Regions from separate parts of the Streptomyces sp. NPDC036984 genome, predicted to be linked through region 2. Evidence: predicted binding sites of a transcription regulator. Region 2 holds the regulator's gene; the other holds the start of a gene.
What was found. Region 2 encodes HspR, which represses chaperone genes until heat shock. Its sites were predicted from a motif close to TTGAGNNNNNNNNNCTCAA; they were not measured.
Positions count from the first base shown of each region.

Region 1: lon (endopeptidase La) is a predicted target of HspR. The motif match lies at 2,095-2,113, and genes of this name have one in related genera.

Region 1 is NZ_JBVJRL010000001.1:36,582-39,992, forward strand. Features, by position in the region: gene lon (endopeptidase La) at 1-2,072, opposite strand, end outside; gene ACZ7DL_RS00190 (rhomboid-like protein) at 2,269-3,081, opposite strand; gene ACZ7DL_RS00195 (spermidine synthase family protein) at 3,277-3,411, shown strand, end outside.
Region 2 is NZ_JBVJRL010000010.1:192,012-195,422, reverse strand. Features, by position in the region: gene ACZ7DL_RS20435 (PA14 domain-containing protein) at 1-1,642, shown strand, start outside; gene ACZ7DL_RS20430 (heat shock protein transcriptional repressor HspR) at 1,740-2,189, opposite strand; gene dnaJ (molecular chaperone DnaJ) at 2,195-3,367, opposite strand; gene grpE (nucleotide exchange factor GrpE) at 3,410-3,411, opposite strand, start outside.

The sequences.
Region 1 (3,411 bases), on a different contig from region 2:
CCCGCCGGGAAGTGGATGTGCACGCCCCGGTCCTTCAGGTCCGCCACCGGCAGCTCCAGTTCGGCGCCGTGGCTGCGCAGGAAGCTCAGCGCGATCTGCGCCGACTCCTTCATCACGTCGCCCAGCTGGCCGGTGAGGGTCAGCCCCGCCGCGCCCGTCTCCGGGTCGGCCAGGGACGCCTCCACGTAGAGCACGTCACCGCCGGCGCCGGTGACCGCGAGACCGGTCGCCACCCCCGGCACGGCCGTACGGCGCTCGGCCGGGTCCTGGGCGGACTCGGGCACGTGATGCGGCCGCCCGATCAAATCGCGCAGATCGGCGTCGGTCACCGTGAACGGCAGCTCGCGCTCGCCCAGTTCGTGCTGGGCGGCGATCTTGCGCAGCAGCCGGGCGATGGACCGCTCCAGCGTCCGTACGCCCGCCTCCCGGGTGTACTCGCCGGCGAGCTTGCGCAGCGCGCCCTCGTCGAGGGTGACCTCGTCCTGGTCCAGGCCGGCCCGCTCCAGCTGGCGCGGGAGCAGGTGGTCACGGGCGATGACGACCTTCTCGTCCTCGGTGTAGCCGTCCAGGCGGACGATGTCCATGCGGTCGGCGAGCGCCTCCGGGATGGCCTCCAGGACGTTGGCGGTGGCGAGGAAGACCACGTCGGACAGGTCCAGCTCGACCTCCAGGTAGTGGTCCCGGAAGGTGTGGTTCTGTGCCGGATCGAGCACTTCCAGGAGGGCGGCGGCCGGGTCGCCCCGGAAGTCGGACCCCACCTTGTCGATCTCGTCCAGGAGGACCACCGGGTTCATCGACCCGGCCTCCTTGACTGCGCGCACGATCCGCCCGGGCAGCGCCCCGACGTACGTACGGCGGTGACCGCGGATCTCGGCCTCGTCGCGGACGCCGCCGAGGGCGACGCGGACGAACTTCCGCCCCATCGCGTGCGCGACTGACTCGCCGAGGCTGGTCTTTCCGACGCCGGGCGGGCCGACGAGCGCGAGCACGGCACCGCCGCGCCGCCCGCCGATGACACCCAGGCCGCGGTCGCTGCGCCGCTTGCGCACGGCCAGGTACTCGGTGATGCGCTCCTTCACGTCCTCGAGGCCCGCGTGCTCGGCGTCGAGGACCGCCTTGGCGCCCTGGATGTCGTACGCGTCCTCCGTCCGCTCGTTCCACGGCATCTCCAGGACGGTGTCCAGCCAGGTGCGGATCCAGGAGCCCTCGGGCGACTGGTCGGAGGCCCGCTCCAGCTTGTCGACCTCCTTCAGAGCGGCCTCGCGGACCTTCTCCGGCAGGTCGGCGGCCTCCACCCGGGCGCGGTAGTCGTCGGACTCCTCACCGTCCTTCTCGCCGTTCAGCTCGCGCAACTCCTTGCGGACGGCCTCCAGCTGACGGCGCAGCAGGAACTCGCGCTGCTGCTTGTCGACGCCCTCCTGGACGTCCTTGGCGATGGTCTCGGCCACCTCCTGCTCGGCGAGGTGGTCGCGCAGTTGCTGGGTGGCGAGCTTGAGGCGGGCCACCGGGTCGGCGGTCTCGAGCAGTTCGACCTTCTGTTCGGTGGTCAGGAACGGCGAGTAGCCGGAGTTGTCGGCCAGCGCCGCGACGTCGTCGATGGCCTGGACACGGTCCACGACCTGCCAGGCTCCGCGCTTCTTCAGCCAGTCGGTGGCGAGCGCCTTGTACTCCTTGACCAGTTCCGCGACCTGGCCGGGCAGCGGCTCGGGCACGCTCTCCTCGACGCGGGCGCCCTCGACCCAGAGCGCGGCGCCCGGGCCGGTGGTACCGGCGCCGATCCGCACCCGGCTGCGGCCGCGGATCAGAGCCCCCGGGTCACCGTCGGCCAGCCGGCCGACCTGCTCGACCGTGCCCAGCACGCCGGTCTTGGCGTACGTGCCGTCGACGCGCGGTACCAGCAGGACCTTGGGCTTCCCGGGTTCGGACCGGGCGGCGGCCTGCGCGGCCTCCACCGCGGCGCGCACCTCGGCGTCGCTCAGGTCCAGCGGAACCACCATGCCGGGCAGCACGACCTCGTCGTCGAGCGGCAGCACGGGCAGGACGAGCGTGAACGCCGTGGACTCAGCAGCCATGATCTCCCCTTAGGCAGTCAACTTGAGCTATGCCGACTCAATGTTCTGCCGCCGCGTATTGTTCCCGGGTTTTTGTTCGCTGTGAGCGATCATGTGCGACTCAGGGGTGCCGTCGAAGGAGCGCGCGCGGGTGCGGGTTGCGCAGCTCGTGCGCCCCACGTGGCCGAGCCGCATGCCGGTACGGCCACGCGCCCCTTCAGGCCGGCTGGTGCCGACGGCGCACAAAGGGCCAGGCGGAGACGCCTATCGCCAAGGCGATCAGGTGGCCCCAGTTGGTCAGAGGGTCCGCGTACGCCATCAGGTCGTCGAGGAGCAGGCCGGCCGTCAGGGTCAGGACAGGCCAGCGCAGCCAGGGACCGAGCAGACCCGCCAGCGCACCGATGCTGGCGGCCACGCCGAAGCTGATGCCGTAGTCGAGGCGGTGCAGGGAGGTGCCGGGCAGGTGCCCGGCGAGGACGGCGAGGCCCACCGGGACCTCGGTGGCGAGGGTGGCCAGGACATGGCCGGCCAGGAAGACACCGGCGGCCCGCACCCCGCCTATCCGCCGCTCCAGCGCGGTGAGCACCAGCACGAACGCGACCGCGTACGGCGAGACGATCCCGCCCGCGATCCACAGCGCGCTGGCCAGCAGCACCAGCGCGGGCGTGCGCATCAGGTGGGCCACGTCCGTACTGGAGTCCTGGTGGAGCGCGTGCACCAGCCCGGGGTCGGCCAGCGCCGCGATCAGGGAGGTGACGGCCAGGACGGCCGCGTAGGCGAAGGTGAAGGGGGTGCCGGCCGGGGTGGGCAGCAGGCGCCACAGCCGCGGCAGCGGCAGGTGCCGTGGTGCGGCCGCGGGCGCAGGGGCGGGAGCGGGGGCTTCGGCCGGGGCGGGGGTGCCGCCGCGCTGGCGCGGCATGCCGTCCAGCAGTCCGGCGAGCACCGGGGGCGGGACGACGGCGGCGTCGGGAAGGGGCGTGCCCGTCATGGGCGGGGACGCGTGCGCAGGGCCCGTCGTGATCCGTTCCACGGTGAGGCGCTCCTTCCGTCCCGCCCCACCCTTCGTGCTCGGCGCGCCCCTGTCTATGACCGACGCCACGCGAGAGCCGATTCACAGCAACCTCTCATCCACCGGCTGCGTCCGGCCCCGGGTTCCGGCCACTCGTCCGTGGGTGTCATGGACAATTCCCGTGAAGGCGAGGCTCTGTTCGAGCAGGATGGGGTCATGACTGCCGTGTACGACACTCCCGTGGTCCTGGACCGCCGCGACGGCCCGTACGGCGAGGTGGTGCTGCGCAGGCACGGTGCGCTGCTCCAGATCATCGCCAACGGCTGTTTTCTGATGGACACCTCCGACGGC
Region 2 (3,411 bases):
CGCGGTCGCCCCGCCCGCGTCCGCCACCACGAGCTGCTCCTCACCGGTCTACACCCGGCAGTTCTACGCGAACACCACCTTCTCCGGCACCCCGAAAAAGACCGACTGCGACAGCGGCGTCAACGAGCAGTGGGGCACCGGCGCGCCCGCCTCGGGCCTGCCGAAGGACAACTTCGGCGTGCGCTGGACCGTCACCCGCGACTTCGGCTCCGGCGGCCCCTTCAGCCTCGCCGCGACCGCCGAGGACGGCATCCGGGTCTACCTCGACGGCACCCGCAAGGTCGACCTGTGGAAGAACGTCTCCCGTTCGCAGGCAAAAACGGTCAACGTCACCATTCCATCCGGCCGACACACCCTGCGCGTCGACTACGTCAACTGGACCGGCGGCGCGTCCGTCTCCTTCGGCTACGCCCCGCGCGCCGAGGCCGACGTCGACAAGGTCAGTCCCCTGGTGCCGGCCGGGGTTTCGGCGTCGTACGACAAGGCGACCGGCAAAGCGAAGCTGAGCTGGGCGAAGAACAAGGAGATGGACCTCGCCGGCTACCGCGTCTACCGGCGCCTGAAGGGCACGGCGTTCGGCAGCAAGCCGCTCGCGACCACCACCGGCACGTCGTACATCGACAGCTCCCTGCCGCAGACCGGCGAGACGTACTCCTACGAGGTCCGCGCCTACGACCGGTCCGGCAACGAGTCCGCGGGTACGGCCGACCAGGCCGTGACCACCGTCGACCGGGTCGCGCCCGCCGTGCCCGTCATCACGCGCGCGACCGGCGAGGTGACCCCGGAGGGTGGTACGGGCGGGCTGAAGGTCGCCTGGGGCGAGGTCCCGGGCGCGGTGTCGTACCGGGTCCTGCGGGCACCGGCCGAGAACGGCACCTATATCGAGCTGGCCACCACGGCCCAGCCCTCCTACCTGGACACCTCGGCCGCCGAGAGCGTCGTCTACTACTACCGGGTGTCGGCCACCGACGCGGCCGGCAACGAGTCCGCCCCGTCCGTGCCGCAGCGAGGCAGGATCTGGGACAACGACCCGCCGGCGCTCGTCACCGGTCTGAAGGTCACCCCGACCGAGTACGGTTTCCGACTGGACTGGGACAAGAACCCGGCCACGGACCTGAAGTACTACACGGTCCACCGGGGCGAGCTGGTCGGCGACGAGGACGACCGGGTCTGCTACGGCCTCGCGACGGACTACGTCTCGCCCACCGCCACCTCCCACGCCTACACCACGCTCCCGGACGGCGGCGAAGCCTGCTTCTTCGTCGACGCCGTGGACGACGAGGGCAACTCGGCGGTCGAGTGGAACGGCCCGGCCGAGGCCGTGGTCGCCACCGAGCTGGACATGACGCCGAGCGTGACCACGCCCGAGGGCTCGCCGGTGCACGTGACGGCGACCACCGGGCAGGACGGCGCGGCACCGGTCACGCTGGGCTGGTCCCCGGTACCCGACGCCACCGGCTACCGGGTCTACCGCTGGAACCCCGGCACCGAGGCGTACGAGAAGCTGGCGGAGACGACCGGGACCTCCTACGAGGACACCGGCGCCGCCCAGGGCACCACCCACTTCTACTGGGTGACCTCGCTCGCCGCGGACGGCACCGAGTCCGCGCCCGGCGGCGACGGGGCGGTCCTGGCGCCCTGAGCACCGCCCTGACCCCGTAGGCGCCCTGGCGCCGCCCTGGGCATGCGGAAGGGGCCGGCAGGATCGCTCCTGCCGGCCCCTTCCCGTTCCACTCGGTTCAGTCCTGCTGCTGCCGCTTCGGCCGCCACACCACCAGCGCGCTGGTCTGCTGGACCTCCTGGTACGGAACCAGGTCGCGCCGGTAGGAGGCGTGCACCGCGGCCTCGCGCTGCTGCATCGCGGCCGCAGCGCCGTCCAGGGCCGCCTCCAGCTCCGCGACCCGGGACTGGAGCGCGGCGACCTGGTTCTCCAGTTCGATGATCCGCTTGATGCCGGCCAGGTTGATGCCCTCGTCCTGCGACAACTGCTGCACCTGGCGGAGCAGTTCGATGTCACGGGCCGAGTAGCGGCGGCCCCGGCCCGCGGTGCGGTCCGGGGAGACAAGGCCCAGGCGGTCGTACTGGCGCAGCGTCTGCGGGTGGAGTCCGGAGAGCTGGGCCGCCACCGAAATGACGTAGACCGGGGTCTCCTCGGTCAGTTCATACGGGTTACGTCGACGGCCGTCCATCTCTCTCAGACTCCCTTCGCGGCCTCGAACAGCTCCGCCCGCGGATCCTCGCCCGCAGTCGCCTCGCGATACGCCTCCAGCGCGTCACGAGCCTTCCCCGACAGGTCCGTGGGGACACGCACCTCCACGGTGATCAGCAGATCGCCGCGGGTGCCGTCCTTGCGGACCGCGCCCTTGCCTCGCGCCCGCATCGTACGACCGTTCGGCGTGCCGGGCGGCAGCTTCAGGGTGACGGCCGGGCCGCCGAGGGTCGGCACCCGCACCTCGCCGCCGAGAGCCGCCTCGGCGAACGTCACCGGCACGGTGACGGTGAGGTTGTCGTCCTTGCGCCCGAACACCGGGTGCTCGCCGACATGGACGACCACGTACAGATCGCCCGCCGGGCCGCCCCGCTCGCCGGGCGCGCCCTTGCCGCGCAGCCGGATCCGCTGGCCGTCGGTGACCCCGGCCGGGATGCGGACCTGCATCGTCCGGGACGACTTGGCCCGGCCGCTGCCCTTGCAGTCCAGGCAGGGGTGCTCGGCGATCAGGCCGCGGCCCTTGCAGTCGGGGCAGGGGTCGGTGAGCGAGAAGCCGCCGCCGGAACCCCGCGCGACCTGCCCGGTGCCGACGCAGGTCGGGCACACGCGCGGTGTGCCGTTCTTGTCGCCGGTGCCGGAACATGCCTTGCAGGGTGCCTGGGAGGACATCCTGAGCGGCACCGTGGCGCCCTCGATGGCCTCCGTGAAGCTCAGCGTGACCTCGGACTCGATGTCCTGGCCGCGCCGGGGCTGGGTCCGCGTGCCCGCGGCGCCGCCCCGGTTGAACAGGCCCCCGAAGACGTCACCGAGTCCGCCGCCGAAGCCTCCGCCCTGGGCACCGCCCGCGCCTCCGAAGAGGTCGCCCAGGTCGAAGTTGAAGGAGCCGCCGGCCCCGCCCGGCCCGGGGCGGAAGCCGCCGTTGCCGAACAGGGCGCGAGCCTCGTCGTACTCCTTGCGCTTCTTGGGGTCGCCGAGGATGTCGTTCGCCTCGGAGATCTCCTTGAAGCGCTCCTCCGCCTTGGCGTTGCCCTTGTTGGCGTCCGGGTGGAACTCGCGGGCGAGCTTCCGGTACGCCTTCTTGATCTCGGCCTCGGTGGCGTCCTTGGGGACGCCGAGGACCTTGTAGTAGTCCTTCTCGATGAAGTCCTTGGTGCTCATCCTCGACGTACCCCCTTTCCGCGGTTCCCCTGGGTTTTCCCGTC